Regions from separate parts of the Paenibacillus sp. UASWS1643 genome, predicted to be linked through region 1. Evidence: predicted binding sites of a transcription regulator. Region 1 holds the regulator's gene; the other holds the start of a gene.
What was found. Region 1 encodes CtsR, which represses protease genes until heat stress. Its sites were predicted from a motif close to ATGGTCAATAAAGGTCAAACA; they were not measured.

Region 1 (16,429 bases):
TGCAAATCCTGTCCACCCCCGTGAATGTCCAGTGTATCCCCAAGGTACTCCCGAGCCATGGCGGAGCATTCAATATGCCAGCCTGGTCGACCATCGCCCCAAGGACTGGACCAATAGATCTCACCTGGTTTGGCAGCCTTCCAGAGCACAAAATCTTCGGGATGCTCTTTGCGCTCGTCTACACCCACACGGATTCCGAACTGCAGCTCCTGCAGGTTTTGTTTTGAAAGTTTGCCATATTCGCTGAATTTGCCTGTACGATAATAGACGTCACCGCCATTTTCATACGCAAATCCTTTTTCAACGAGCTCACAGATAAAATCAATGATCAGCGGCATGTTTTCCGTTACTCTCGGATTGCTGCTTGCCTTGGGAATACCCAATCCCTCAAGGTCTTCATAATAGGCAGCAATAAATTTCTCAGCCACGTGAGGAACGTCTGTTCCAAGTTGTTCTGCTTTGCGAATCAGCTTATCGTCCACATCCGTGAAGTTCACCACATAGTTCACATCATGTCCTGTCTGTTCCAGGTATCCACGAACTGTGTCGAAAAAGATAACCGGGCGTGCATTCCCGATATGAATGTAGTCATATACCGTTGGTCCGCAAACATACATTTTCACTTTCCCTGGCTCTTGGGGAACAAATTCCTCTTTGGTACGACTCATCGTATTATAAATCTGAAGCGTCATGGTCACTTATCCTTTCATCCTATACTGCCTTTATTTATTGTATCACGTATCACGCACAGTCTCATTTTCACGGGCATTCTGCAGTGTACGTACTTCTTTCTGCAATCGTTCGAGTTCTTTTTGCATACTGCGCAAGGAGTCAACGACCGGATCGGGCAATTGCTGACTGAGGCGATCTACCCGTCGGCCATCCTGTTTAACAATTCTGCCCGGTATACCTACCACGGTACTATTGGAAGGGACCTCCTTAAGCACAACGGAGTTCGCACCAATGTTACATTGATCCCCCACGCTAAATGAACCCAGCACCTTGGCTCCGGATGAGATAACCACATTATTACCAATGGTCGGATGTCTCTTTCCTTTTTCTTTCCCTGTTCCGCCCAGAGTAACCCCCTGATAGATAACGACATCATCGCCAATCTCACATGTTTCTCCAATAACAACGCCCATTCCGTGGTCAATAAACAACCGCTTTCCGATCGTAGCTCCAGGATGTATCTCGATTCCTGTCATAAAACGGCTAACCTGCGAAATGAACCGGGCAACCGAGAACCATCTTCGCTTGTATAAAAAATGAGCGATCCGGTGTGCCCATATCGCATGCAGCCCTGAGTAGGTGAATACCACCTCAAACCAACCTCGGGCCGCCGGATCGTTTTCAAACACCGCCTGGATATCTGATCTGATCTTCTTGAACATGCTCGTTCCCCTCTTGTTCAGGTTCCCGTCCTCCGGCTTACCGGACGGCGCGTTCCTTGGTAGTGTACTGCACACTCGCCTAAACAAAAAAACGCCCCTGCAGCATTTAGCTGCAGAGGCGTTTATCGCGGTCCCACTCTGCTCGGTCCATTCTTAAATAGAATGAGCCCTCAAGCGGTTTGGTAACGGAAACCAATCGTCACAACCTATCCTAACGTTTTCCCTTGTCATGATCGACAAAGGCGGGGCTGGATTCGGCTGTGCAGCTCACGGGCGCATTTCGACTGATGGACAGTGGATGGTTCACAGCCACCGCATCCAAAGAAATCTCTCTTTGCTGCGGGACCATCCTCTCTGAATCTGTCCGGGTCAGTCTACTCCTCCCGGTCTTTGCTGTTCTATTAGATAAATCATATCAATTATTCGTTGTGTTGTTATTATAGCGAAAAGGCCTCAGACTGACAACAGCCTCCTACGTAATCCATACTTCATAGACTGTGTTCAGATTCCATATTAACGGAATGTCTTCGACTAAGATTATTTTACTTGTGCAAGCAAACGTTCGATCACCGTATCCCGACCCAGAAGCACGATCGTTTGATTCAGATCCCGTCCATGCGTCTGTCCAGTCAAGGCTACACGAATTGGCATAAAGAGCTGTTTGCCCTTAAAGCCGGTTTCTTTCTGTACTTCCTTGATCAATGCAGCCATTTTGCTTGGTGTGAACTCTTCACTTGCCTGCACTTTATCCGCAAATGCCTTCAGCACGGTTGGTACTTGCTCCTCCGCAAGCACAGCTTCTCCTTCACTTTCAAGCTCCAGATTGGAACGGAAGAATACTTCCGACAATTCGACAATATCAGAGGCAGAATTCATCTGCTCCTGGTACAGGTGTACCAGAGTATAAGCCCATTCTTTTTGTTCAGCAGACAGCTCGGAAGAAATACGTCCAGCCTTTTGCAGATGCGGAATGGCCATTTCGGCAATACGTTCCGGGTCAGCATGTTTGATATAGTGGTTGTTCAAGTGAGCCAGCTTGTGGGTATCAAATACCGCCGGGCTCTTGGACAGACGTTTCGTATCAAAAATGGAGATCAGTTGCTCTTGCGAGAAGATCTCTTCTTCCCCTTCCGGCGACCAGCCAAGCAGGGAAATAAAGTTAAACATCGCTTCAGGCAAATAGCCGAGCTGATCATACTGCTCAATAAACTGAATAACGGATTCATCCCGTTTACTCAGTTTTTTGTGATTTTCATTCACGATCAGCGTCATATGACCGAATTGCGGCGGCTCCCAGCCAAGCGCTTCATAGATCATCAGTTGACGCGGCGTGTTCGAGATGTGATCTTCCCCGCGCAAGACGTGGGAGATCTTCATCAAGTGATCATCCACAGCAACAGCATAGTTGTACGTGGGAATGCCGTCTTTTTTCACAATGACGAAGTCACCGGATTCCTTGCTGTTGAACGAGATTGTGCCTTTAACCATATCATCAAACGTATATGTGCGCTCTTCCGGCACACGGAAACGAATACTCGCTACGCGGCCTTCTGCTTCAAATGCACTAATTTGCTCTGAAGTCAGGTCACGGTGTTTGCCAGAATAACGCGGTGTTTCTCCACGTGCTGACTGTTCCTCGCGCTCTTGCTCCAATTCTTCTTCCGTGCAGAAGCAACGGTAAGCCAGACCTTTATCCAGCAATTCCTGCGTATATTTACGATAGAGGTCCAGACGTTCCGTTTGACGGTATGGTCCGTATTCTCCGCCCACGTCAATACTTTCGTCCCACTCAATTCCGAGCCATTTCAGGTATTTCAGTTGGCTTTCTTCACCACCGGCAATATTCCGTTTTACGTCTGTATCTTCAATACGAATAATGAATTTACCGTTATTATGTTTGGCATATAGATAGTTAAACAACGCCGTACGGGCATTCCCGATATGCAGATGTCCCGTTGGGCTCGGCGCGTAACGCACACGAATTTCCGTGCTCATATGATCCCCTCCGTCACTAATTGATTGATGATATCACACACGTACAAGGCAAACAACGGATTGAGCGGCAATGCCCTCTCCCCGTCCCGGGAACCCCAGTTGCTCTGTCGTTGTTGCTTTCACGTTCACCTGCGTTACATCCGCTTCCAGTGCCTTGGCAATAACCTCAGCCATCTGTGGGATGTAAGGAGCCATCTTTGGCTTCTGGGCAATAATCGTTGAATCGATATTCCCGAGCTTATACCCGCGATCCTTAACAAGCTGCCATACATGCTCCAGTAATTTCAGGCTGTCGGCATCTTTGAATTCCGGATCGGTATCCGGGAAGTGCTTGCCAATATCCCCAAGTGCCAGCGCACCCAAAATGGCATCACTAATAGCGTGCAACAGCACGTCTGCGTCCGAGTGACCCAGCAGTCCTTTTTCATAAGGAATCGTTACTCCGCCAATAATACACGGGCGTCCCTCTACCAGCTGATGTACATCAAATCCCTGTCCTACACGTATCATCGCTTCTTCTCTCCCCCCAGCAAAAACGCAGCGTATTGCAAATCTTCCGGCGTTGTTAATTTGATATTGGTATAATTGCCTTCCACAACCTTGACCGACATTCCCTGACGTTCAGCCAGCATGGCATCATCTGTCCCCAGAAATCCGTCCTGCTCGGCTGATTCGTAGGCGGAGAGCAGGGAAGAAAGACGAAAAGCCTGCGGGGTTTGAATGCTCCACAGACTGCTGCGGTCTGGCGTCGCCGTAACGACTCCTTCCGCATTCACTTGTTTAATCGTATCCTTCACAGGAACCGCCAGTACAGCTGCTCCACCACCAGATGTGGCAGCCGCCATGCATCCCTTGACCTGCTCAGGGTTCACAAAAGGACGTACCCCGTCGTGAACGAGAACCCAATCCGTCCCAAGTGCCTCAAGGCCTTTATGGACAGAATGTTGTCTCTCTTTCCCTCCGGGGATAACACGGACACGTGAATCCAGTTGGTATTCTTTTACCCAATCCTGGCAGCGTTCAACATCTGCAGCTCCTGTGACCAGCACCATCTCGCGGATCTCGTCCAGCGCAGCAAATACCTCAAGCGTATGTATGAAAACGGGCTTGTCCTGCAGCAACAGAAACTGTTTGCTCTCGGTCGTCCCCATCCGGGTTCCGCGACCTGCTGCCACAATGACAACGCCCCACCCTTTATCCATGCCGCAATCCCTGCCTTGTCTGTCAGTTTATCGTCCAAAGATATGCAATATCATTCAACGATACACTACCCATCATAACGCTTTATTGGGCTTTTTCCAACAGTTTAGGCTTGGCAAAAATCATTCGTCCCGCAGAAGTCTGCAACACACTGGTCACGAGCACTTCCATCATCATGCCGATATACTCGCGTCCGCCCTCCACAACGATCATTGTGCCATCATCCAGATAGGCTACACCTTGACCATGCTCCTTGCCATCCTTGATGATCTGCACCATGATCTCCTCACCTGGCAGAACAACCGGCTTAACCGCATTGGCGAGATCATTAATGTTCAACACAGATACACCCTGGAGTTCGCACACTTTGTTCAGGTTAAAGTCATTGGTGACCACTTTGCCCTGAAGTACTTTAGCCAGTTTAACCAGTTTGCTGTCCACCTCGGAGATTTCCTCGAAATCCCCCTCGTAGATCAGGACTTTTACATCAAGTTCCTTCTGGATTTTGTTCAAAATATCCAGTCCACGCCGTCCTCTGTTCCGCTTGAGCAGATCCGATGAATCCGCAATATGCTGTAACTCCTCCAGAACAAATTCCGGAATTACGATCGTGCCTTCAATAAATCCGGTTTTGCATATATCAGCAATACGCCCATCGATAATAACACTGGTATCCAGAATTTTATGTTCTTCCATCCGTCTATCCTCGTCCACCTCGGGATGACCCCATCGTCCAGACATCCAGAAGGCCCCCAGATCGTCTTTCTTCGCCATGGCAAGGGCATAACCGGAATAAGCACTAATCACCGTCAGCGCCACTTGCAGCACTTCTCCTGCCGTCCCCATCCATCTCACAACAGGGTAGAGCAACAAGGCCACCAGCAACCCAGCAACGGTACCTGCGGCACCTGCAGCCAATTCGTTCATAGGTACTTTTGCCAATGAATTGATCCCACTATGCAGCCTGTCTGCCATCAATGTTCCACCAATATTACATACAGCCATAAACATTACAGCTCCCAGCAGCGTCGATATACCAGCTCCCAGTAATCCTGCGGACTGAATCCACTCCGCCATCCATGGGACCGATTTTCCTGCCAGATGATATGCCGTGTAGCCGAACCATGCACCGCACAATCCTGTAAAAGTTAAAATGCCTTTTTTCCACATTAGTCCCTGCACCTCCTTCAATGTATCTTGATCTTTATATCCAGTATGATCCAATTCCTGAATTGCTAATCCCTTCCGGAAGAACTTTTTGGAAATGTTGCAATCGTCAGTTGAAAGTAGGTAAATTATTGGCATATAATGAATTCAATTCATATCCCGAGGTGAGTGGCAAAATGAGTACGCTAAGTTTACAGGCTTTCCAGGATCAAGTTTCTGAACTGTTGCTGCGTCATCGCAGCCTGATTGATGTACTGTCCAAAACGGGACAAGCCGGAGCGTCTGTTAACCGTGCCGTGTCCAAAGCCATTACCGAATGCGGCTGCATCGAGCTGCACGCCACCAAGCAGAAATATGCCCCGGAGAGCGATATCGCTCAAACCAAGGGCCTGCTGGAAACGCATGTGGAAGGTGAGTTGTGTGAGAACTGCAGAGAGGTCATCAGCTCTGAGCTAGGGCGGAACCTGTTCTACATGTCGGCTCTCTGCAATCTGCTGGACATTAACATGGAAGAGGTCGTAAATCACGAATCACAGAAGTGTTCAACGTTAGGGATGTTTAATCTGTCGTAAGAAGATATGTATGTGTTCGCAAGGGTTCCTTTTACTGTAAATAGATCTGAATAAACAAAAAGCACGCATTCTCCAGTTCAGGAGAGTACGTGCTTTCTTTGTATAGTGTCTGTCTCCGAGGCGACTTAACGATCGGAAGGACGGGAAGATTTCTCATCCTTGCGCTTTTTCGCCCGACTACGCGAGGCCGCTGTTCGCACATTATGCTTCATTCCATACAAGGCGTATAACACCAGCGGAATAAAGATCAATTTGGATAACTGCTCCGGGAAAATAACGGCTACAGCTATGGCAAATAACACAACCCAAGGTGCAATCCATATTGCCTTGCGTGGCAAACCGACCTTTTTGAAATTGGGATATTTAAGCGAACTCACCATCAGATACGATAACAGCAATGTAGCAATCATCATGCTAACCGGGCCAATATCCTTATTGAACAAGGACAGTGTGGCCAGTACCCCACCGGCTGCCGGTATCGGCAGACCTGTGAAGTATCCAGGAATACCCGGACGAACGTTAAACCGTGCAAGACGAATGGCTCCACAGATCGGAAAAGCTGCTGTTGCAATCCAGGCGAGGATCGGCATTGAATCTTGAAACGACACCATAAATATGATCAGGGCTGGTGCTGCACCAAAGGAAACCATATCAGACAAGGAATCAAGTTCCTTGCCGAATTCACTTTGGGCATTAAGTGCCCGTGCCACTCGGCCATCCAGACCATCCAGCAGCATCGCTACAATGACCATAATGGCAGCCAAACTGTAATTTCCATCAATCGCAAGCAAAATTGCCATCATTCCAAGAAACAGATTACCCAGGGTAAAGAGATTCGGAATGAATCTGGTTAGCATCGTTGTTTCACCTCATCCATTTCAAGCCTTTATATAGGCAAACCCTTACATCTGTCTGTCGATAAACATCTGCTCCTGCAAACGTTTGAGGCCTTCCTTAATGGTCCGGGCACGAACTTCACCAATACCATCCACTTCGTCCAGTTCTTCAATTGTAGCCATAATAACATGAGGCAATTGTTCGAATTGATCCACCAGGTTATGGATAATAACATTGGGCAGGCGGGGGATCTTATTTAATACCCGGAATCCACGAGGGGCAACCGAATCCTCAGAAGTAGCGGCTGATGAAGGATAGCCGAGAAGACGGACAATATGATGTGCATCCAGCAACTCATCGTCCGACAATCTTTTCAGTCCCACGATAATTTCACGGATTTTGTCATCACTGTCGTCACGGGCATAGTCCTTATACAATAACCAGGCTTCTTCTTCCGTTGTACCCACGAGTTCTTCCATTTGCATGGAAATGAGTCGTCCCTCATTCCCGAGTTCATGAATATATCGTTTGATTTCCGTTTTGATCCGCATCACCATTTCGGTACGCTGAATCACATTAACCACTTCAGGAATCGTCACCAATTCCTCAAATTCAGAAGCACTCAGATTCGTAAGAGACTGTGTTAATACCGCTTTGTATTTCTCCAGGGTTTGAATCGCTTGATTTGCTTTGGTCAAAATAACCCCGATTTCCTTGAGGGAATAACGAAGTGTCCCCTGATACAAGGTAATGATATTCCGGCGCTGTGATATGGATACGACCAATTTACCCGTTTGCTTTGCTACACGCTCTGCCGTCCGGTGACGAATCCCCGTCTCTGATGAAGAGATCGAAGAGTCCGGGATTAATTGGGTATTGGCGTAAAGAATACGCTTCAAATCCTCGCTAAGTATAATGGCTCCATCCATCTTGGCGAGTTCGTACAGGTAGTTCGGGGAGAAATCACAGTTAATCGAGAATCCCCCGTCCACCACTTCCATGACTTCAGGGCTGTATCCTACAACAAGCAGTGCGCCCGTCTTGGCGCGCAGCACATTTTCCAGACCTTCGCGGAAAGGTGTACCTGGTGCGATCAGCCTTAACAACTCATTCATATTATCCAGTTGGCTCGAATCTTTCATCTTGTTATGCCCCCTAATCTAAAGCAACCGCTAGTGCATCTGCCACGGTATTCACACCGATCAGTTGTATCCCGCGAGGATGTTTCCAGCCCTTTAAGCTTTTTTCTGGTAAAATGACACGCTTGAAGCCCAGCTTCGCGGCTTCCTTCACTCGTTGTTCGGCCCGTGATACGGCTCGAACCTCACCTGTCAGACCAATCTCGCCAAAGATGACGTCATCCGGCTTGGTCGGTACATCCCTCAAACTGGATGCAATGCTGACAGCAACCGCCAAATCTACCGCGGGCTCATCCAACCGTACTCCACCAGCCACGTTCAGATACGCATCCTGGGTCTGTAAAAACATGCCCATCCGTTTCTCCAGCACTGCAATGATCAGATTTAATCGATGCAGATCTACCCCTGTTGCCATACGGCGGGGAGAAGGGAAATGGGTGGTTGAGATCAACGCCTGTAATTCCACGAGCAGAGGACGTGTCCCCTCCATACTGGCAACTACCGTTGAACCTGCTACACCCAGTGGGCGTTCTGACAAAAAGAGTTCAGACGGATTGCCCACCTCACGAAGTCCATCCTCGCCCATTTCAAAAATGCCAATCTCATTGGTGGAACCAAAACGGTTCTTCACCGCACGCAGCAGGCGATACGTATGATGCCGTTCGCCTTCAAAATAAAGCACGCAATCCACCATATGTTCTAACATACGTGGACCGGCAATGGCACCTTCTTTGGTAACATGCCCCACAAGAACCGTTGCAATGCCTCTGCCTTTGGCAATTCGCATGAACCTTGACGTACATTCCCTTACCTGTGCTACACTACCCGGCGCACTGGTAACTTCGGGAAGATACACCGTCTGAATGGAGTCGATGACAAGAAAATGCGGCTGGATCTGATCCACCGCTTCCTCTACACGTTCCATATTGGTTTCACACAGTACATACAACTCGGCAGAGAGTGCCCCGAGGCGGTCTGCCCGCAATTTGGTTTGCTTGACTGATTCCTCACCGGAAACATATAACACACGCAAACCCGAATGCGTTAAAGCATGAGACGTCTGCAACATCAACGTTGATTTACCAATACCCGGATCTCCACCCACCAGAACGAGCGAACCCGGAACGATTCCACCACCCAATACCCGGTTCAACTCTCCGATTCCAGTCTGTACACGCGGTTCCTGACCGCTATCTATATCTATGATAGGAAGCGGTTTATCTTTACTGTCAAACAGAGGAGAATTTCTCCCTTGTGTTTTGACCACCGTCTCTGTTTCTTCCACCATTGAATTCCATGACTGACAACCCGGACACTTACCGTACCACTTGGGGGCTTCATAGCCGCATTCCGTACATTGAAACTTGGTTTTAACTTTGGCCACTTCAGCACTCCTATAATATAGTTTTATAACAGCATTTTGCATTATTCGACGAATTTCACCCAAACTCCCTGACGTGCAGGGTTACTAAAAGTTTACCATTGTTTGAGATTTTTCGTAAAGGATTATCGCAAACTTTACACATGTTCCTGACATAATCATGTCCGTCTTCTGTCCAAAGTGCAAAAAATCCTCCCCGGCCGAAGCCGAGAAGGATTAAAGTTTATTACAAGCTGAAGTTCAACTCCAAAGCTTGCTGTATATTATTTGGTTTCGATTTCCTCATTTGAAGGAACAACCACGTCTTTTTTCGTAACAGACAGTGCACCGTTCTCTTCGTCGATGAGCAATGAATCCCCTTTGGTTACGTTACCTGTGAGCAACTCTTCAGACAATTTGTCCTCGATATGCTTCTGGATTGCCCGACGAAGCGGACGTGCACCGTAAGCTGGATCAAAGCCGGCTTTGGCAAGGAAGTCCTTGGCATTGTCGGTGAGTTCGAAGTCAACTTCGTATTCACGCAGCCGTTTGCGAAGTTCCTCGCTCATGAGGGTAACAATCTCTGCAATGTGTTTCTGTTCCAGAGAGTGGAATACGATAATTTCATCAATCCGGTTAAGGAACTCTGGACGGAAGCTTTTCTTCAGCTCATCCATAACTTTACCCTTCATGTTATCATAATCCGCGCCTGCATCCACAACCGCTGTGAAACCAAGTGTAGAGTTACGTTTGATCGCTTCGGCACCCACGTTGGATGTCAGGATAATCAGCGTATTCCGGAAGTCAACAACGCGACCTTTGGAATCCGTCAGACGACCATCTTCAAGCACTTGCAGCAAGATATTGAATACTTCTGGATGTGCTTTCTCGATCTCATCAAGCAGGACTACGGAGTATGGTTTGCGACGAACTTTCTCTGTCAGCTGACCACCTTCTTCGTATCCAACATATCCTGGAGGCGCTCCGACGAGTCGGGAAGTCGAATGTTTCTCACCATACTCGGACATATCAATCCGGATTACTGCATTTTCATCACCAAACATTGCTTCAGCCAGAGCACGAGCAAGTTCTGTTTTACCTACCCCAGTAGGACCGAGGAAGATGAATGAACCCATCGGACGTTTTGGATCTTTCAATCCAGCACGAGCACGACGAACCGCACGGCTGACCGATTTCACAGCCTCATCCTGGCCAATGACACGTTCATGCAGAATCGATTCCAGATTCATCAGGCGTTGTGTCTCTTCTTCTTTCAGCTTGTTCACCGGAATTCCTGTCCAGTTGGCTACCACTTGTGCGATATCCTCAGGTGTTACTTCGGAATCCGTGCGACCTTGTTTTTCTTTCCATTGATTCTTCGTTACATCCAGCTCTTCACGGATTTTTTGTTCCGTATCACGTAGCGCTGCGGCTTTTTCGAACTCCTGACTTTGAACTGCTGCGTCTTTTTCCTTACGGATATCTTCCAGACGGCTTTCCAGTTGTTTCAGGTTTGGTGGGATCGTGTAAGAGTTCAATCTTACTTTGGAACCCGCTTCATCAATCAGGTCAATCGCTTTATCTGGCAGGAAACGGTCTGTAATGTAACGGTCAGACAGTTTAACCGCCTGCACAATTGCTTCGTCCGTAATTTTCACGCGGTGATGCGCCTCATAACGGTCACGCAAGCCATGCAAGATTTGAATCGCTTCTTCCGGAGAAGGCTGATCTACAGTAATCGGTTGGAAACGACGCTCAAGCGCTGCATCCTTCTCGATGTATTTGCGATATTCATCCAGTGTTGTCGCACCGATACATTGCAATTCTCCACGAGCCAGAGCCGGTTTCAAAATGTTAGAAGCATCGATGGCACCTTCAGCTCCGCCTGCGCCAATCAAGGTATGCAATTCGTCGATAAACAGGACAATGTTACCTGCTTGGCGAATCTCATCCATGATTTTTTTCAGACGATCTTCGAACTCACCACGATATTTGGTTCCAGCGACTACAGAACCCATATCCAAGGTCATTACACGTTTGTCACGCAATGTTTCCGGAATCTCATTTGCAATGATTTTTTGTGCAAGGCCTTCAGCAATCGCTGTTTTACCTACACCTGGCTCACCGATCAATACCGGGTTGTTCTTGGTACGACGGCTGAGCACCTGGATGACACGTTCAATTTCTTTACTACGTCCAATGACTGGGTCCAGGTTGTTCTCTCTCGCATAAGCCGTGAGGTCACGTGCCAGACTGTCCAGCGTTGGTGTGCTTACATTGGCAGGTGTGCCATTATGACTGGATACAGCTTCACTGCTGCCAAGCAATTGCAGCACTTGTTGACGTGCTTTGTTCAGGCTAATTCCCAGGTTATTGAGCACACGTGCTGCAACACCCTCGCCTTCACGAATCAATCCGAGCAGGATATGCTCTGTGCCTACATAGGTGTGGCCCAATTTACGAGCTTCATCCATAGACAGTTCAATTACTTTTTTCGCACGTGGCGTATATGCAATGTTGGTAGGTTGCTCTTGGCCACGGCCAATCAGCGTTTCTACTTCATCCTGAATTTTTTCCAATCCGAGTCCCAGGCCGATCAGTGCTTTGGCTGCGATGCCTTCGCCTTCACGAATGAGGCCGAGCAAAATATGCTCAGTACCGATGTTATTATGACCGAGACGGACAGCTTCTTCCTGCGCGAGTGCGAGCACCTTTTGGGCCCGTTCCGTAAATCTTCCAAACATCATATCTCCTGCACCTCCATGGTTTTGGATAAAAAGAGGGTCATGTAATGAAATAACCTTCGTATTCTTCATATCATTTTTGTTTGCAGCCGTGCTGCGAATAAAGTCATTCGGCATTCGTACATGCCTTATTATATAAAAGCCGCAATGCGGCATGAAACCATAATTCAATACAATATCAGGCTAAACTAGGGCTGCTTCGCTGCATTGATCGTATCACGAATCAACTGAGCACGGTATATGTCACGCTCATCTGTGCGCATATCTTCCCCGAATGTTTTCTGCAAAAATCCCGGCTGTGTCATCACATTCAACTCATTCATTACCGTGATGGACAGTCCATCCAACAAGCCGAGATCCACGCCAAGGCGTACATCCGATAAGCGCTGTGCAGCTTCCTTGGAATCAACAATAGCTGCATGAGACAATATGCCGTAAGAACGCATGACACGATCCGTAATCCGAAGTCTGGAGTCGGTAATTAGCCGTTCTCTGGCAGTACGTTCATGACCAATCATCTGTAATACAACACCATGCAAGTTCTCGATGACTTCCTGTTCGGTCTGTCCCAATGTAATCTGGTTCGAGATCTGGAACAGGTTACCCATCGCCTCGCTACCTTCACCGTATATTCCTCTTACCGTCAATCCCACTTGGGAAACTGCGGTTAGAATACGGCCTATCTGCTGTGTCATCACTAGGGCAGGCAAGTGCATCATAACCGATGCTCTGACACCTGTACCTACATTGGTAGGACAGCTGGTTAAGTATCCTCTGCGATCATCAAAAGCATAGTCCACATGCGCTTCAAAAGCATCATCTATTGCGGAAGCTTTCTCCCAGGCTTCTTTCACCTGGAACCCCGGATAGAGGCACTGGATACGAAGATGATCCTCTTCATTAATCATAATACTGACCGACTCATCCTCACTGAGAATAACTGCACCATTCCTGGATTCATTCGCAAGACTTGGACTAATGAGATGTTTCTCCACCAGCACCCGTTTGTCGAGTTCGTCAATATCGATCAGATCCAAAGTATGAAAATCCCCAAAGGCATGAACGTCATCGTATTGAAGTACTTCGCTCAGCTTATTCAGCACCTCTTCCGATTGCTCATTGGAAGCCAGCATCGGAAATGGAACATGCTGAAGGTTGCGTGCAATCCGGACACGGCTACTAATGACAATTTCGGAATCAGCCGCATCACTGCGCATCCAGTCGCTGAGCGCCTTCTCTGTAAAGCGCAGATTAGGCATTACGCATCCCTCCTACTCATGACAAACTTTACTCCTGAGCTATCCCTTTTTCAAGTCCTCTGATCTGGTCACGGATCTGAGCCGCCTCTTCAAATTCCTCTTGCGCGATGCTCTCCTGGAGCTCACGCTTCAGATCAGCGATTTGCCGTTTCACCTTGATGCGACCACCAGCTCGTGCAGGCACTTTACCTACATGGGACGTATTACCATGAACCCGCTTGAACAAAGGATCCAGACGGCTGTCAAAATATTTATAACATGAACTGCAGCCGAACCGGCCTATCTTACTAAATTGTGCGTACGTCATACCACACTCTTCACACTGAAGTGCTTTTGCAGGTGGTGTTCCTGCCGATCCACTTTTGCTGGCTGGATCAAAATCAAGCAATCCGGACAACAAGTTGTGAATGGAAAACCCACCTGCTGTCCCAGGGATCATTTCCCCTTTTTCACGGGCACATGACTCACAAATATGGAATTCCGTCTTCTCTCCATTTACGATCTTCGTAAAATGAAGTGTCGCCGGACGTTTATTGCATTCTTGGCACAGCATATTGATGTACCTCCTTTGACCCCGATAGTTTTCATTTACCGAGCAAAGATATTAACATCGCCTTCAACATTCTGGCACGAATTTGATCCCGGTAAGGAAGTTTGACTAATATAACCTCTCTAGATACAGCAGCTCGCATCAACCCGGCTTCCCGCTTGCTCAAGAAGCGTGCTTCTTCCAATTGATAGATCAGACCTTCGGCAGCTGTCTGCCCGATCTCTTCACCAATACTATGGTGCAAATGATTATGCAGAGCTGATTGGGCCGGTAATTCAATGCGCTGTATGCGAACATAACCACCACCGCCGCGTTTACTCTCTACCAGGTATCCCTTCTCGAGTGTAAAACGTGTGCTGATGACATAATTGATCTGGGAAGGTACACATGAGAATTGATCTGCCAGATCATTACGCTGAATTTCAACCATTCCTTCGGGACTTTCATGCAAAATACTCTTCAGATATCGTTCGATAATATCAGAGATATTACGCATCCAATCATCCTCCACTGTCTGAAACGTTAAGTCAATAAGGACCCACACGCCCCCACAGAGTACACCTTCTCTACCCATTTAACCAATCAGGAAAACAACGAATCTTGCTTCCACAGGTATCAACAGGAGAGCGAAGGAAGCACGAAGGTCCTTTAATATTCCCTTGATCCTCCGATGAAATGAATCCCGTATATTGGCGATCATGCATCAGATTGATGAAAGAAAGCTACTTAAGTATTAAACCTTTAGTTGACTTTGACTTTCTTTGACTTTATAACCATTATAGCATATTTTGTGGTTTTGCCAAGTGGGGTCACTATTCATTTTTTACGATTTTACACGAAATATTCCCCAGACACAAAAAAACCTCCCCAAAATTGCTGGAGAAGTCCATTTGTCTTTCGATCACGCCGTATTTCTATATAAGCTAATCAAGTTAAATGGAGCAGTGGCAATAGTCATCAGAAGAAATCGAGCAAATAGGTTTCCCGTTCAGGAATCGCTTGTTCCAAAGCCTTGATTGCTGCTTCTGGTCCGTGAATTCTTCCGATCCGTGCCATTTCCGTTGGTCTGCGATAACCCATCAGCACTGCGGTAAGGGATTGAATATCCACCTTAATGGTCTGATCATCAGTAATTGGTTCCGATGTTTTCCATATGGACGCCGTTCCGTTCATTGCCACATTTAATTGCCATACCCCTTCATTCCATGGAGCGTGGGCATCTTCTACCTGAAGTACAATCTGCACCGGTGAGTCCTGGCTTGCAAATGGATACTGGGATATAAACTGCTCTACACTAACGATACGCGCCATAAAATAAGGTACAATCTCCTGTTGAATCCGTGGATTATCCAATTGGAAAGCAAGCGTATCACTGGCAGGCGCCTGCAACGTAACTTCCTGGATCATGGAATCATGATTAGCAATGAAGGTCCACAGCCCTTGCCTAGCCTCTTCATTCAGATAAATGATCTCTTTAATGGTAAACTTATTTTCCTTAACCTCATATAAAAGATAACCTTGTGCTGCATCAGCTTCATCGTAATATACAGCCTTCTGGCTGCTTCCATTAACAAGAACTGAATTCTCCCACCTTGCATCATCCCGAACCAGCGTTCCGTTATAGCGCTCAGCATAAGCACTGTATACTTCCTTTAATATGCTGAGGCCCGGATCTCCACGCCGAATTGTTCCAGGTGTCGCTTTTTTCAGAGGCAAATGAGCTGTAGGTACTTTATACCGTTTAAATTCAACATACGTCTCCCATCCATACTTTCGATAGAAACCAAAAGAGAATGGATGTAAGAATGATATACTTTGTTTGTTACGATTCATTTCTTCCAACGCATGCTTCAGTAGACCCGCTACCCAGCCTTTGCGTCTATACTCTGGCCAGGTGGCTACACCCGCAATACCGCCCATCTCGAACGCTCTGCCATGAATATAGGTTTGAAAAGGAATGATGTGAAGTTTGGCTCCTAGCTGCCCGTCCTCATATACACCCCATATATCTTGTGACGAGAACTGACTCCGCCGCTTTTCTTTTTGTTCATCATTCATTACCATCTGAAAAGCATATTCGGAGAGTGCCATCGCTGGTTCAAAATCATCTACCGTCAATTTCTGAATTTCCATGTCTTCCTACACCCCATTCACTAGAGTTATTATCAATCCAAATCATGGCCTGATATGTGATATATGTACCCCTTAGAGT
Region 2 (16,429 bases), on a different contig from region 1:
TGGCTGGAATTTATTCTGCTTGTTATTATTCTGAGTCTGTTCTTCTTGTTGCAGAAGCAGGAGATATCCAAGTTCACGTCCAAGTTCAAAACAAGTAAAATTGGATGGTTCTATAATGAAGTAGCTTATCTGGGAGACAAATTCGTGTCTTCTTTTGGTAAAGTCATTGAGGCACAGCTTCTTATTGCGGTGTTCAATACAGTGCTGACGATCCTGGGCTTATGGATTCTGGGTTTCCCGTATCTGTTCGCGTTGACCATTCTGGTGTTCCTGCTCAGTCTGGTGCCCGTGGCGGGGGTTATCATCTCACTGGTACCGCTCTGTCTGATTGGGTATCAGATGGGTGGACTGAAATTAAGTATTATTGTGATTATCATGATTATTGTGATTCATGCCCTGGAGACGTACTTCCTGAATCCGAAACTGATGGCACATAAGACCAAATTGCCGATGTTCTACACCTTTATCGTACTGATTCTGTCGCAGCACTTCCTTGGGATCTGGGGACTGATCATTGGTATTCCGATCTTCGTTTTCCTGCTCGATATTCTGGATGTAAACAAGATGGAGAAGACAGAAGAGCCGGTACGTGTGGAATCGAAGCTGTGACGTATAGCTGAAGAACGGCTGAGTTCTGTAAATAATGATGTGTGTAAAAAGACTAAAACGCCTCCAGTTTGCTGGAAGGCGTTTTTTTCTATGCCATACACCAGAAGGTGTAATGGATCGCGAATGAAGTTCTCTCTGGACCATATATCGTGCTTCGCGAACGAAAGTCCTATGAAAGCCAGCCTTTCTCCTCGGCAATAGCGACGGCTTCCATTCGGTTCTTGGCGTCCAGCTTGGCGAAGGCCTCGGATAAATAGTTACGTACGGTCCCGTAGGAGAGATGTAGGGAAGCAGCAATATGATTGGCATTCATCCCGGTGGCTGCCATTTTGAGTACTTCCTTCTCCCGTTCCGTTAACGGGTTAACAGCTTTGGCTGCGCCAAAAACAAGCTCAGGTGACACTTCTCGTCCACCGTTCATCACTCGCCGAATAGCCTCGGCCAAGCGGTCACTAGGCTCGTCCTTGAGCAGATAGCCTTGAACTCCGGCTTGTATAGCTCGTTCCAGGAATCCAGGCCGAGCAAACGTCGTGAGGATAATGATCCGGCAACGGAGACCAAGTTGTTGAATGCGCTCAGCCACATCAAGTCCACTCATCACAGGCATTTCAATGTCCATCAGGCAAATATCTGGCTGGAGAGTAGCCATCTGTCTCAAGGCTTCCTCTCCATTCCCTGCTTCTCCAATGACTTTAAGATCATCTTCAAGATCGAGCAGGGAGGCAAGCGCACCACGCAGCATGCGTTGGTCTTCGGCAATTAATATACGAATCATAGTGATAGTCCTCCTTGTGGTTCGCTGGCGATTAAGGGAAAGAAAATAACGACCCTGGTTCCTTTCGAACCCGAGGAAATCTGAAATGAGCCGTCGATCAGATCCAACCGCTCGGACATTCCCTTCAGTCCGTTTCCGTGATGTTGATTTGAGTTCATGCCAATGCCATTATCCTGGACCATAATCCTGATTCCATCAGGTAATCGTTCCAGTTGAATTATACCTAGAGTGGCTTTGCTGTGCTTTACGATATTCGTCACGGACTCCAGAATACAGAGACTTGCCATGTTCTGAGTCAGGTCAGGCACATCAGCATAGGATTCCTGTTTTCCAGTCAGTCGGAGTTCGATCTCGGCACTTTTCAAAGTTTCTTTGGCATCAGCCAATGCCTCTGTAATACTGATGGCCCGCATATCGGAGACGAGTTGACGTACTTCTCGTAAGGCAGCACGTGAGGTGCGCTCGATTTCACGTGCTTCTTGAATCGCTCGTTCAGGATTTTTGGCGATAAGTTTGGCAACAAGTTCACTTTTTAATGTAATCAAAGAGAGTGTATGCCCCATCGTATCGTGCAGATCCCGGGCAATGCGCATGCGTTCTTCTCGCTTGATCAGTTCTTTGATATGCTGGTGCGCTTCATCGAGTTCGGCTTCCAGTTGTTGCCGATCCAACATCGTTTTGATGCCATAGGGCGATACCAGCATGATGAGATAAAACGGAATAAAGAACAGCAATCGCTCGGTATTGAGTTGGTTGAAGGTGATGATAATGGCTATGGGAATGGTCTGAATGAAGGCGAAAATAAACAGAAAGAATCGAAAAACACGTTTATCTGAATACCATCCAATGAAATTAGCCGTGAAAAATCCAAGAAAAAACATGTTGGGATCAAGAATTAGTGTAAAAATAAGCACACATAACATCTGCAGGCTAAGCCAATAGGAAAAGTGGGATGTGCCCGCAGTCATATAGAGTTGCCGATAGGTTAGAACGAAAACAACAAAAGTTGTAATCCCGATGTATTGCTGAAGCCCATGTGAGTTCCACAAATAGTATAAGGGCATGGCTAAATAGATTAGCCATATATACGGGTAGACACCGTATCTCTTGGGAAAAAGCTTGAAACCTTGGAGCATGCGTCGAAATTACGCCTCCTTCTGTTTGTTGCGGATATATGTGGATAGTAACATAAATCCCACCAGATATGCTGCCAAAAGTAGGACATCTCGCATATGAGGCATGCCTCCAGTTATTATGACCCATGCTCCGTTACCGAAGCTGTGTGAAGGCAACCAGCTACCGATCTGCCCAAGCCAGTCTGGCATAACATCCAGCGGCATCCACATACCTCCAAGCAAGGCAAGGGAGAGATACAATGCATTGCTTAATCCGCTGGCAGTATCGACTCGGCGAAAGGTGCCAATGCAGGTACCGAGCGCAAGAAAAGGTAAAGAACCAGCCAGAATCCAGAGCGCAGAACCAATCCACTGTAATGCAATAAGGGAAACACCGTTAATCAGATAACCGGATATAAAAATGATGATAATTGAGCATAGGTGAATGAAGGTCTGACCAATCATTTTACCACCAAAATAAATGGAGTTCTGCAACGGTGTAACCCGAAGATAGGTGACCCAACCATGCACCCTCTCTTGAACAAGACGAATGCCGAGTGTCATGATGGACGAGCCCATCACACTGAAGCAGGTCATGGACATCAGATAATGTGCATTCCATTGCTGTGCATCCACAGCATCCGTGGTAAATATACGAGTGTACAGGATGTAGAACAGGACGGGCATCAATAAAGACCAGAAGACAAAATAGAGATTGCGTGAAATGCGAAGCATTTCCACTCGGGATTGGGCCAGCAGCATAGACATATTAATGATCCTCCTTAATGGTTTGGAGCAATGTAGCATAGGCATCATCCAGCTGTCCGGCTTCAATACGGATCTCCTGAACTGGAAGCTGAATGGTAATGATGTGGCGGATGAGAGCATCTGTATCTTTGGCATGAAGAATGCAGCGGTCCTTGCGGTATTCAATCTGGTCTATGTCTGGCAAACTTTCAATCTGAGTACGGATGTTCGAATCGGTGGAGATTGAAAAGGATAGCGTTCGTTTCGTGATTCCGCCCTTGATGCTGTCTGGTGTTCCGTCTGCAACGATGGAGCCTTCATTGAAAAGGATAATTCGATCGGCTGCTTCATCTGCCTCATGCAGGTAGTGTGTGGTGAATACGATGGTTTTGCCTTGCTTCGCAAGTGCGCGGATCTGTATCCAGAAATGCCTACGGGTCTCGGAATCCATTCCGACAGTAGGCTCATCGAAGAAGAGAACGTCAGGGGCACCAGCCATGGCCATTGCAAAATTCAGGCTGCGCTTCTGTCCGCCAGACAGCTTTTCTGCTCTTCGGTTCAAGGCAGCTGGCGCAAGACCAGTTAAAGCTTCGATTACATCTGCATCCAGCGGGGTGGGATAGTAGCTGCGAACCATGCGAATAATCTCTCGGACGGTAAGACCGTCCATGACACTGACATCCTGTAACATAACACCCATCCGTTGACGAACCTGTTTATGGGCCGGTGTCATTCCTAGCACAGTCACTTCACCTGAAGAAGGGCTGGACAAGCCGAGCATCATTTTCATGGTTGTTGTTTTGCCTGCACCGTTGGGTCCGAGTATGGCCACAACCGAGCCGCTGGTGATTTTTAATGAAATATGCTTAATGGCATGTTTGCTTCCAAACTGCTTGCTTACGTTGTTCAAATGGATAACCGTTGAATCCATGGTCATCGTTATTCACGCCTTTCGTCTGTTCAATAAGATAATTTCATCTTACGGAAAAAGTCGTGGGGAATTTAGTAAGCATTGTCATGACTTTCAGGTGACAGTTGTCATCTTTTATGAATGGAACGAGTGATCGTGAAATATCATGAGTTGAGGCTTCCCTTTCTATTAGAGAAGAATGAAGCTTGCTTTTTAATAGGAGAAAGGGAGGATGTATACGTATTCATAAATGGTGTGTGATGTGGTTCACAACCCTGGCAAAGCATGATGTATCCGAGGTCTTATCGTCTTGACCCAGGCGTATCCTTCAATTATAGTTGGTACGTAGGACTTAAACTATTTTAGATAGATAAAGGTGGCTTGCAGCATGTCTGAGAAAATCTACGTTGGGGTCGATCTCGGCGGAACAGCAATTAAGGTCGGTATATGCGATGAACAAGGTCAGCTAATGCATACGTATGAAGGACCGACTGAAGTGGATAAGGGCGTAGACACGGTCATCGCCAACATCGAGAAGTATGTCCGACATATCGTAGCCGAATCACCTTACAGTTGGGAACAGCTTGAGGGTGTAGGCGCTGGAGTGGCCGGTTTCACGAATGTACGCGAGGGAATTATCGTTCATGCCCCTAACATCGGATTTCGGAATGTAGCCATTCGTTCGATTCTGGAAGAACGTTTGGGCAAGCCAATCAAAATAGATAACGATGCGAATGTGGCTGCACTGGGTGAAGTATGGGCAGGAGCCGGTAAAGGCGTAGACAATTGTGTATGTTATACACTCGGTACAGGTGTCGGCGGAGGCTTGATCTTGAATGGGAACATCTATCAAGGCTTCTCTGGTATGGCGGGAGAACTGGGGCATATCAGTGTTGTACCTGATCTGGAGGCCATCAAGTGCGGCTGTGGTAAAATGGGATGTGTTGAAACAGTTTCGTCTGCAACGGGTATTATCCGTATGGCGAAGGATGCGGTAGAACGCGGTGATCATACGTCACTGGCACTCGTCGACAAGATTGCAGCCAAAGAAGTATTCGATGCTGCCAAGGCAGGCGATGAAGTGGCACAGCGCATTGTAAACCGTGCGGCCTTCTACCTGGGTAAGTCCATGGCTACTGTAGCTGCTGTTATTAACCCGGAGATGTTCATCATTGGTGGTGGCGTATCCAAAGCGGGCAATTTCTTGTTCGATGAAATACGTACCGTATTTGCTAAGTTGACACCGGAACCGCTGCAAGAAGGGGTTCAGATTCTGGAAGCAACACTTGGTAATAATGCAGGTATTGTGGGTGCGGCAGGTCTTCTCTTGCGTTCCTAGTACCCTCGTAACAATATATGAAGACAGCAATATGATAAGGAGGGGACATTTATGCTTGAAGGTGAAGGCTCACCAGGCACAGGCGCCACGCTCATTATCATTACGGGCATGTCCGGGGCAGGCAAAACCATTGCAGTACAAAGCCTGGAGGATCTGGGTTTCTTCTGTGTGGATAATCTGCCGCCGGTATTGATTCCAAAATTTGCGGAACTAATTGAACAGTCAAACGGCAAGATTGGTAAGGTTGCATTGGTTATCGATCTGCGCGGGCGTGAATTCTTTACGGCTCTGTCCGAGTCTTTGAACTATATTAAAGATCATTTTACCATTCATTGCGAAATTTTATTCCTGGATGCTACAGATTCTGTCCTTGTTCAGCGTTACAAAGAAAGCAGGCGCAGACATCCACTGGCTCCTGAAGGCATGCCGCTGGACGGCATCCGACTGGAACGCAAGATGTTGGAGGAACTCAAAAACTCCGCGACTCAGGTACTGAATACTAGTACAATGAAGCCTGCTCAACTGAAAGAACGCATTATATCCCGTTTTTCTCATCTGGAGAGCCAAATGCTGTCAGTGAATATAACGTCGTTCGGATTTAAGTACGGCATTCCGATTGATGCTGATCTGGTATTTGATGTACGTTTTTTACCGAATCCACATTATATTGAACATTTACGACCGAATACGGGACAGAATAGTGATGTGTACGAATATGTTATGAAGTGGCCAGAGACACAGGCGTTTCTGACCAAGCTGCTGGATATGCTGCATTTCCTGATTCCGCAATACCGGAAGGAAGGCAAAAGCCAGGTTATTATTGGAATCGGCTGTACCGGAGGCAAGCATCGTTCGGTAGCAATATCGGAATATTTGGGCAAGATGTTGGGAAGCAGCGAGACAGAAGCTGTCACCGTAAGCCATCGCGACGCTGACCGGGACCGTCATTGAAGAGGGTGAAGGGATGAAAGAGGCCGGACCACGAAGAGAACGTCCGAGAATAGTTGTAATGGGCGGCGGAACCGGATTATCCGTGATGTTACGCGGTTTGAAAGAGAAGCCGCTGGATATCACGGCCATCGTCACAGTTGCAGATGACGGTGGGAGTTCAGGCATCCTGCGCAATGAGCTACAGATGCCGCCTCCGGGCGACATTCGCAACGTGCTTACGGCACTGGCTGATGTAGAACCATTGCTTTCAGATATGTTGAAGTACCGTTTCAATACAGGCGCGGGGCTTGCAGGCCACAGCTTGGGAAATTTGATTTTGGCTGCAATGACGGATATTTCGGGCGACTTTGTGACCGCAGTGCGGGAGCTTAGCCGCGTGTTTGCCGTTCGAGGTGAGGTATTGCCAGCAGCCGGGCAGGCCGTTGTGTTGCATGCGGAGATGGAAGATGGGACAATTATTACAGGTGAGTCCAAAATACCTGAGGCGGGTGGACGCATCAAACGTGTTTTCCTTGAACCGGATCACGTGGAGCCGTTGCCAGAGGCAGTAGATGCCATTCGTCAAGCTGACGCCATTCTGATCGGGCCAGGCAGCCTCTATACAAGCATCCTTCCCAATCTGCTCGTACCTAAGCTTGCAGAAGCTGTGGTAGAGGCTGATGCGGTGAAGATGTTTATCTGTAATGTGATGACACAGCCTGGAGAAACAGATAACTATACGGTAAGTGACCACCTTAAGGCGGTAAACGAGCATATAGGTCATCAGCTCTTCGACTATGTTATCGTAAATAATGGTGATATTCCGCTGCAAGTGCAGAATAAGTATGCGGAAAAAGGAGCAAAACCGGTTGTACTGGATATGAATGTACTCGAAAGCGCCGGCTATCAGGTGGTTGCAGATACCCTTGTTCTGTTCAAGACTTATCTGCGTCATGATGCCGACAAGTTAAGTCATCATATCTACCAGCTGGTACAAAATTGGATGTTACGGAAGAGGTGAAGTCCCATGTCGTTTGCAGCACAGACCAAAAAAGAGTTAACCATGATCGAGAGCGAACCGTGCTGCGAAAAGGCGGAACTTTCAGCCCTCATCCGTATGCTTGGTGCAGTGCAGTTATCGAATAAAAAAGTGATCTTGGATATTTCGACGGAGAATGCCGCCATTGCAAGACGGGCATACTCTCTGCTTAAAAAGCATTTTCAAGTGCATACGGAATTACTGGTCCGCAAAAAAATGCGGCTGAAAAAGAACAATGTATATATTGTTCGTATTCCAACCATGGTACAGGAGATTCTCAATAGTCTTCATATTGTATCGGAAGGTTTTCTGTTTACGCCAGGGATTAATACGGAGTTATTTCAGCAGAACTGTTGTAAACGGGCCTATCTTCGCGGTGCATTTCTGGCCGGTGGATCGGTTAATAATCCGGAAGGTTCCTCGTACCATTTGGAGATTGCGTCCATGTATGAAGAGCACTGTCAGGCACTAGTTGATCTGGCCAATGAATTTCATCTGAATGCCCGGTGTATAGAACGGAAAAAAGGATTCATCCTATACATCAAGGAAGGCGAGAAAATCATTGAGCTGCTCAGCATCATTGGTGCTCATCAGGCCTTGTTCAAGTTTGAAGATGTACGAATTATGCGAGACATGCGCAACTCCGTTAACCGGATCGTCAATTGTGAGACCGCCAACCTGAATAAAACCATTGGAGCGGCGGTAAGACAAATCGATAATATCCGGTTGTTGCAAAAGGAAGTTGGTCTGGAATCGCTGCCTGAGAAACTTCGCGAGGTGGCGGAGGTTCGACTCGCTCATCCAGATATCAATCTGAAGGAAGTGGGCGAACTCCTTAAAGGTACAGTCAGCAAGTCGGGAGTGAACCATAGGCTTCGTAAAATTGATGAGCTGGCTGAGAAAGTACGCACAGAACGTTATGGTTAAGACGGAGTAGGGTAAAGTAACAAGGTCGGCTGTTTCTGCTGAACAGAAAGGTCGGGAAAGTCAATCGTTAAGGATCTAGAAGACTTACTTAGGTCATTGGATGTGCTGTTCAAAAGATGAAATAGGGCAAGATAACATCCGTCAAAGCATCCTGAGTTTTTTCTTCTAGTGTCCTGCACGGGTTAATGGTATAATGTTGTATAAATATAATTGTGTATTTAATGTCCAGATTTCATAATAGGGGGTAAGTTTCCATGACAAAGCACCCGGTAGTTGTCCGTTTGAAAACGGGTCTCCATGCCAGACCTGCGGCACTGTTCGTTCAAGAAGCGAATAAGTACTCGTCTGAAGTGTTCGTCGAGAAGGACGACAAAAAAGTTAATGCAAAAAGTATCATGGGGATCATGAGCCTTGCAATTAGCACAGGTACGGAAATCCAGATTAGTGCAGAAGGCGCGGATGCCGAACAGGCTGTAAACGCTTTAGTTAGTCTGGTAAGCAAGGAAGAGCTCGAAAACCAATAAGATATGATCAATCCAATGAAGAAGTCCCGAAAGGGGCTTTTTTGCGTTTTTCACGTTTATGCTATCGTCAAGTGCAACATTATGGAATTTGTCCCGTCTGTTAAGGTATCAAATCGATTAAAGTTTGAGATGTTAACACATAAGGAGGCTATCGTGATGGGTAAACAATGGATGAAACCGTTTGGTGCGGTGCTGGTGGCAAGTACGTTGCTTGTTGGGGGAACAGCATGGGTTGCGCCAGGTAACTATGCTTACGCTGCAGAGGTTCAGGGAGTACAACAGAATGTGATTAATGTTGTGGGTAAAGGTGAGATTCAGGTGAAGCCTGATATCGCTTATCTGTCCATTGGTGTGAACAGTACTGCAGAGACAGCTGCATCTGCTCAAAAAGCGAACGCTGCCAAAGTTCAAAAGGTATCCAACTTGCTGAAGAATACGTGGAAGATCAGTGCAGACGACATTCAAACGAGTCAGTTCTCTGTACAACCCAACTATACGTATAGCGAAAAAGACGGACAACAAATTAAAGGATACACAGCGCATCATACGCTGACAGTCACATATCGTGAGATGGACAAGATTGGCGAATTGCTCGATGCTGCTTCTGGTGCGGGTGCCAACAATATTGAAAACGTGCGCTTTACTGTAGAAAATCCGGAAAGTTATGAATCCCAAGTGATTGAGAAAGCTGTTGCCAATGCAGATGTGAAAGCTGGAGCCATTGCAAAAGCAGTTAAACGTCAACTGGGTGCTGTTCTTTCCGTAAGCCAAGGTGATGCCAATGTGCCTGTTTTCTATGCAAGCGAGGCGTTGATGTCCAAAGCACAAGATACAGCAGGTGGCACTGAGATTGAAACAGGCCAGGTTAAAGTAAGCACAATCCTGAATATCACGTATGAAATGAAATAAACAAGATTGAACTAAGGATTGTAAGCTCAAGTAACCTTTATAAGTGTCATTTGAAGGGTACAACGAAATAATGACAAAGACTTTGTCCTGTGGACAGAGTCTTTTTTTTGTTGGAAAAGCAAACTTTAATGAAGTTAGATAGGAGGGTAGCTTTTGAAGCAACATGAAATGCTGTATATTGGTATCTTTTTTGTATAGTTGTTCGTGACAAAAAGGTCATATCCCGTTATATTTTCGGTCTGATATTCATCAATATTGTAACTCGAGCTGTAAACCTTTCCGAAATCGGGTTAATTATAATAGAGAGGTGAGCGTATGAGATATGCGATCAGGTCAGGATTACATACGCAATGATCCCTAATTGTGAATTCAGAGAGGAGTTTTATATATGACATCATGGAAAAAATGGACAAGTGCATTGCTTGCAGCAGGAATTATTGTAGGTAGCGGTTCGGTGTGGCAGGACAGTTCGGTTCAGGCGGCATCGGTATCCGCGAAAGTGACAACCACAGCTGAGGCGACCCTGAAGTCGGGTGGAAAAACACTCACTCAAAAAGGACTTCTTCAAGGTGGTTCAACTTGGGTATCTCTTACGGCGGTTAAAGATGTGGCAGGTGGGACTCTGAAATATGATGCGAAAACCAAAGAGTACGCTTTGACAGCAGCCAATAACACAATGACGATCAGCCTATTGGATGGCGAGCCGAGTGTTCGAATTAACAACTATTATCCTCAAGTGGACGCCAAGCTGATCAACGGCAGATTGTATATTCCATTCTCAGCAATGAGAGATTATTTGGGTGTACAGGGGAATTGGGATGGCAAAACCAAAACGTTGACACTCAGCAAGGTGAAACAAAATAACGTTAAAATTAAAGCGGCAACAGTTAATGTCACTGTAAAAAATGCTGAAGTAGATGTTCAATATCCAAAGGTGAGTGGACTTGCCAGCAAAGAAGCTGAAGCGGCAATCAACAAAGTGCTGAAAGACGAAGTGGATGCTTATGTAGCTGACTTCAAGAAACAGACATCTGAATTCGGCGGGGCAACAGCCAACCGTCCATATGCATTTGAGAGCTCTTATGTAGTGACGTACAACGAAAAAGGCGTGCTGGGACTCATTACACAACGATACGAAGATTATGCTGGCGCTCATGGCATGACATACCGTACGGGCCACACCTTTGCACTGGACACAGGCAAGGAGCTTACGTTAGATGATGTGCTGCAAAATAACAAAACCATGCGCGAGACGTTGAGTAAAAAAGTGGGTGAACAACTGAAAGCCCGCGGCGGATACCTCGATGGTTATAAAGGGTTGAATAAAGATCAAGATTTCTATGTGACACCAACGGGTGTGGTCGTGTTCTTCCAGTTGTATGAGTATACGGCGTACGCAGAGGGATTCCCTGAAATGCCATTTACGTATAAAGAGCTTCTCCCTAAAGGCACAGAACCTTTCAGTAATGTATCTGGAACCAAATAAAGAAATCATTATTATGCACTCTTAAGTTATCTTCCTTATAAAATGAAAAAAGAAGCCCTCATCATGATTATGATGAGGGCTTCTTCCCGTATAGACAACAATGTGGTGTTGCTGATTAACGTTAGGTGTTGATATGTTAACTCGTAGACCGTGGTCTACGTAACAATTAGATGCCTTGGGAACCTACGTTTTCAATAACTTTATCAATGATACCGTAATCGGCGGCTTCAGCAGCGCTCATGAAGTAGTCACGATCTGTATCTTTCTCAATCCGCTCCAGCGGTTGACCTGAACGCTCAGAGATGATGCGGTTCAAGGTATCACGCATTTTCAGGATGCGGCGAGCACGAATTTCGATGTCAGAAGCTTGACCTTGAGCACCACCAAGTGGTTGGTGAATCATGATCTCACTGTTAGGCAACGCAAAACGTTTACCTTTTGCACCGGCATTCAACAAGAATGCACCCATGGAAGCGGCCATACCTACACAGATGGTAGATACATCCGGTTTGATGAATTGCATTGTATCGTAAATCGCCATACCGGCTGTAATTGATCCGCCTGGGCTGTTGATGTATAAGTGAATGTCTTTCTCCGGATCTTCCGCAGCCAGGAACAACATCTGTGCCATAATGGCATTAGCCACTACGTCATTAACATCGCTACCAAGGAAAATAATACGATCCTTCAGCAATCTGGAGTAGATGTCGTAGGCGCGCTCACCCCGGTTGCTCTGTTCAACGACCATTGGAATAAAACTCACGTGAAAAACCTCCTTGGAATGTAAATGTTATTGGTGCTTATACTTAAACTGTTACCGTATTACCCACATAATAAACAATTCCAAACAAAAAGTCAAAGAAAGTCAAACTAACTTGCAAAAAAAAGAAACCTTTCCGGTTTCATTGGTTAAATGGGTTATGAGCTGTTAAATAAAAATGGCGCGCCCGCCAAGAATCGAACTTGGATCTCAGGCTTCGGAGGCCTACGTCATATCCATTGGACCACGGGCGCACATTATGTGACAGCAATAATGATTATAGCTCATGAAATATTTAATTGCAAGCAGTTCGTTGGGTTATTGGTTTGGATTAACCTAAAAATGATCATGATGAAGAAGAGTGGATAAAGAGTGCAATTAAGTAAATGCTATTAGAGGTTTTGGACATGCCGGATGAAATGTGATTCTGAGCGATATGTAGATTGAATTCATTTGTTTCTTCTATATATGGTATGCGTGAGGTAGTCCTTGATCATGGAAGTCTAGGATTGTGAAAATAGGCGCGTACAAACGCTGAATGTGTGTCGAAATAACACGTTGAAACACTTGCATGTCACGTCAGTTTTAGGTAGAATAGACGTGGGACTTAAAAAGTTAACCCGGGACGTTTTAGGGCCACGAAAGAGAGCTTGGAACGAGAACTTGCGGGAGTGGAAAGCATGCGAACGATTTTAGAAGTACAAAAGCAGCTTCTGCCTGATCTCATGGATGTCTTGAAAAAGAGGTATACGATTCTGCAACAGATCATGTTATCGGATGTGATCGGACGGAGAACGTTAGCTAATTCCATGCAGATGACCGAGCGGGTTCTGAGGGCTGAGACCGATCTGTTAAAGGCTCAGGGACTTATTGAAATTGACAGTGCAGGAATGAAGATCAGCGAGGCAGGGTATGATTTGCTGCAGCAGTTAGAGCCCGTAGCCAAAGAGTTGTTCGGATTATCCGAGCTGGAAGAGCGCATCAAGCAAGCCTACGGTCTGCAAAAGGTAGTTGTGGTTCCTGGTGATTCGGACGTATCTCCATTTGCCAAAAGGGAACTGGGCAGAGCCGGAGCGAAGGCTCTCGGCAATATCATGAGTGACAACGACGTTGTCGCCGTTACTGGCGGATCAACAACGGCCGAAGTTGCAGAGCAACTGACTCCGCCAACATCGCTCAAAGGTGTCTGGTTCGTACCGGCACGCGGTGGACTTGGAGAAAGCCTTGAAATTCAGGCGAATACGATTGCATCCACAATGGCAAAACGGGTAGGGGCGCAATACAAACTCCTGCATGTACCGGATTTGCTTAGTGATCATGCCTATGAATCATTAATCCAGGACCCTAGTGTTCAGGAAATTCTGCAGCTGATTCGGAAATCGCGGATTGTTATTCATGGAATTGGTGATGCCGTGGAGATGGCGACAAGACGTAAACTTGCGACGGAGATTATAGATGAACTTCAGGAGCAAGGAGCCGTATCTGAATCTTTCGGTTATTACTTTAATGATCAGGGTAAGGTGGTACATACCATGCTTACACTGGGTATGCGACTTCAGGATATTGAACGAACCGATGTTGTGATCGGAATTGCAGGGGGCAAAAGCAAAGCTGCTGCTATACATTCCGTGTTGCGATTTGGTCAGGAAGATATTCTGATTATAGATGAGGCAGCTGCCGAAGTCATCGTTGCTGAAATGGAATAAGGTTATACTTTGCATCACAACTATTGTTGTCTTGACGGACTTCACCGTCTGTCTTGAATATATAAGTTTCATAAAAAATTAATCAAAACTTGGGAGGAACTTACTCATGATTAAAGTAGGTATTAACGGTTTTGGACGTATTGGACGCTTGGCATTCCGCCGTATTCAAAATGTAGCAGGCATCGAGGTAGTAGCAATCAACGACTTGACTGACGCTAAAATGCTCGCTCATTTGCTCAAATATGATACAACTCAAGGTCGCTTCGATGGCGATGTTGAAGTACACGATGGCTTCTTCAAAGTGAACGGCAAAGAAGTTAAAGTATTGGCTAACCGTAACCCGGAAGAACTTCCTTGGGGCGACCTGGGCGTAGATATCGTTCTGGAATGTACTGGTTTCTTCACAACTAAAGAAGCAGCTGAGAAACACTTGAAAGGTGGAGCTAAGAAAGTTGTTATCTCCGCACCAGCTACTGGCGACATGAAAACCATCGTTTACAACGTAAACCATGAAATCCTCGACGGTACTGAAACTGTAATCTCCGGCGCATCTTGCACAACAAACTGCCTGGCACCTATGGCAAAAACACTGCAGGACAAATTCGGAATCGTTCAAGGTTTGATGACTACAATTCACGCTTACACTGGCGACCAAAACACGTTGGATGCTCCACACCCTAAAGGTGACTTCCGTCGTGCTCGCGCAGCAGCTGAAAACATCATCCCTAACACAACTGGTGCTGCTAAAGCAATCGGTCTGGTAATCCCAGAACTGCAAGGCATCCTTGATGGTGCAGCTCAACGTGTACCAGTAGCTACTGGTTCCCTGACTGAGCTCGTAACTGTTCTGAACAAAAAAGTAACTGCTGAAGAAGTTAACGCAGCTATGCAAGAAGCTTCCGATCCAGAAACTTTCGGATACACAGAAGACGAAATCGTATCTTCCGATATCCAAGGAATCACTTTCGGTTCCCTGTTTGATGCAACTCAAACTAAAGTTCTGACTGTTGGCGACCAACAATTGGTTAAAACTGTAGCTTGGTATGACAATGAAATGTCCTACACTGCACAATTGGTTCGCACTTTGGAGCACTTTGCAAAAATGATTAAGTAATATCTGAAATAACATAGAGCGGAAACAGATGCTATATTGTTTCCGCTCTTTATATATCTACATTTTGCAAATTTCTCAAAAACACCAGGATTGACAAGGGATTATAGCTCTTGATTGGTCCACCAAATACATGGGTGCGGAGGAAATACAGATGAACAAAAAAAGTGTACGCGATATCGAATTGACAGGAAAACGGGCTTTTGTCCGTGTAGATTTCAATGTGCCGCTCGAAGATGGTAAAATTACAGATGACAAACGTATTCGTGCGACGCTTCCTACAATCAACTTCTTGATTGAAAAAGGCGCTAAAGTCATTTTGGCAAGCCACATGGGTCGTCCTAAAGGCGAAGTGGTTGAATCCTTGCGTTTGACTCCAGCAGCTGAGCGTTTGTCTGAATTGCTTGGTAAAACAGTTGTTAAAGCTGACGATTCTGTTGGTGACGCTGTTAAAGCTCAAATCGCTGAACTGAACAATGGCGACGTATTGTTGCTTGAAAACGTTCGTTTCCACGCAGGCGAAGAGAAAAACGCTCCGGAACTGGCAAAACAATTTGCTGAACTGGCTGACGTTTTCGTTAACGATGCGTTTGGCGCGGCACACAGAGCACACGCTTCGACTGAAGGAATCGCTCACTTGCTTCCAGCAGTGTCCGGTTTGTTGATGGAGAAAGAACTTGAAGTGTTGGGTAAAGCAATCTCCAACCCTGAGCGTCCTTTCACAGCTATCATTGGTGGATCCAAAGTCAAGGACAAAATCGATGTAATCGACAACCTGCTGAACATTGCAGACAACGTGATCATCGGTGGCGGTCTGACTTACACGTTCTTGAAAGCACAAGGACATGAAATTGGACAATCCTTGTTGGATGATTCCAAACTTGATGTTGCTCTCGGTTTCATCGAAAAAGCGAAAAAACTGGGCAAAAACTTCTACCTGCCGGTAGATATCGTAGTGTCTGACGATTTCAGTGCGAAAGCAAACACACAAATCGTTGACATCGACGGCATCCCAGCAGATTGGGAAGGCATCGACATCGGTCCTAAAACACGTGAGATCTATGCTGACGTAATCAAAAACTCCAAATTGGTTGTGTGGAACGGACCAATGGGCGTATTTGAAATCGAGCCATTCTCCCACGGTACTCGTGCAGTAGCGGAAGCTTGCGCTGAGACAGAAGCTTACACTGTAATTGGTGGCGGTGACTCCGCAGCAGCAGCTGAGAAGTTCAAATTGGCTGACAAGATGAACCACATCTCTACAGGTGGCGGTGCATCGCTTGAGTTCATGGAAGGTAAAGTACTTCCAGGCGTAGTGGCGTTGAACGACAAGTAAGTTTTTGTTTTAGTAGTCTATAGCATGAAGGAGTTGAAACCCATGAGAACACCGATTATCGCAGGTAACTGGAAAATGTTCAAAACGGTTTCCGAATCCAATGACTTCATTCAGGAAGTTAAAGGAAAAGCGGAAGTTGAAGGCGTGGAGACTGTAATCTGCGCACCGTTTACAAATCTGCCATCCTTGGTAGAAGCCGTTAAAGG

Region 2: a site for CtsR is predicted at 12,162-12,182, ahead of clpP (ATP-dependent Clp endopeptidase proteolytic subunit ClpP). Genes of this name have one in related genera too.

What each region holds. Positions count from the first base shown of each region.
Region 1 covers NZ_VXKZ01000088.1:175-16,603, reverse strand. The annotation lists gene cysS (cysteine--tRNA ligase) at 1-692, opposite strand, end outside; gene cysE (serine O-acetyltransferase) at 735-1,394, opposite strand; gene gltX (glutamate--tRNA ligase) at 1,932-3,389, opposite strand; gene ispF (2-C-methyl-D-erythritol 2,4-cyclodiphosphate synthase) at 3,423-3,899, opposite strand; gene ispD (2-C-methyl-D-erythritol 4-phosphate cytidylyltransferase) at 3,896-4,591, opposite strand; gene FE296_RS02105 (PIN/TRAM domain-containing protein) at 4,674-5,759, opposite strand; gene FE296_RS02100 (nucleoside triphosphate pyrophosphohydrolase family protein) at 5,933-6,328, shown strand; gene pssA (CDP-diacylglycerol--serine O-phosphatidyltransferase) at 6,454-7,185, opposite strand; gene disA (DNA integrity scanning diadenylate cyclase DisA) at 7,231-8,307, opposite strand; gene radA (DNA repair protein RadA) at 8,321-9,688, opposite strand; gene FE296_RS02080 (ATP-dependent Clp protease ATP-binding subunit) at 9,949-12,411, opposite strand; gene mcsB (protein-arginine kinase McsB) at 12,597-13,667, opposite strand; gene mcsA (protein-arginine kinase activator protein McsA) at 13,696-14,220, opposite strand; gene FE296_RS02065 (CtsR family transcriptional regulator) at 14,252-14,713, opposite strand; gene FE296_RS02060 (GNAT family N-acetyltransferase) at 15,175-16,350, opposite strand.
Region 2 covers NZ_VXKZ01000100.1:29,809-46,237, forward strand. The annotation lists gene FE296_RS07840 (AI-2E family transporter) at 1-609, shown strand, start outside; gene FE296_RS07845 (response regulator transcription factor) at 779-1,384, opposite strand; gene FE296_RS07850 (sensor histidine kinase) at 1,381-2,520, opposite strand; gene FE296_RS07855 (ABC transporter permease) at 2,530-3,267, opposite strand; gene FE296_RS07860 (ABC transporter ATP-binding protein) at 3,269-4,183, opposite strand; gene FE296_RS07865 (ROK family glucokinase) at 4,545-5,495, shown strand; gene rapZ (RNase adapter RapZ) at 5,547-6,446, shown strand; gene FE296_RS07875 (gluconeogenesis factor YvcK family protein) at 6,460-7,446, shown strand; gene whiA (DNA-binding protein WhiA) at 7,453-8,391, shown strand; gene FE296_RS07885 (HPr family phosphocarrier protein) at 8,646-8,915, shown strand; gene FE296_RS07890 (SIMPL domain-containing protein) at 9,072-9,824, shown strand; gene FE296_RS07895 (stalk domain-containing protein) at 10,213-11,310, shown strand; gene clpP (ATP-dependent Clp endopeptidase proteolytic subunit ClpP) at 11,477-12,073, opposite strand; tRNA gene FE296_RS07905 (tRNA-Arg) at 12,250-12,324, opposite strand; gene FE296_RS07910 (sugar-binding transcriptional regulator) at 12,751-13,776, shown strand; gene gap (type I glyceraldehyde-3-phosphate dehydrogenase) at 13,883-14,890, shown strand; gene FE296_RS07920 (phosphoglycerate kinase) at 15,042-16,223, shown strand; gene tpiA (triose-phosphate isomerase) at 16,266-16,429, shown strand, end outside.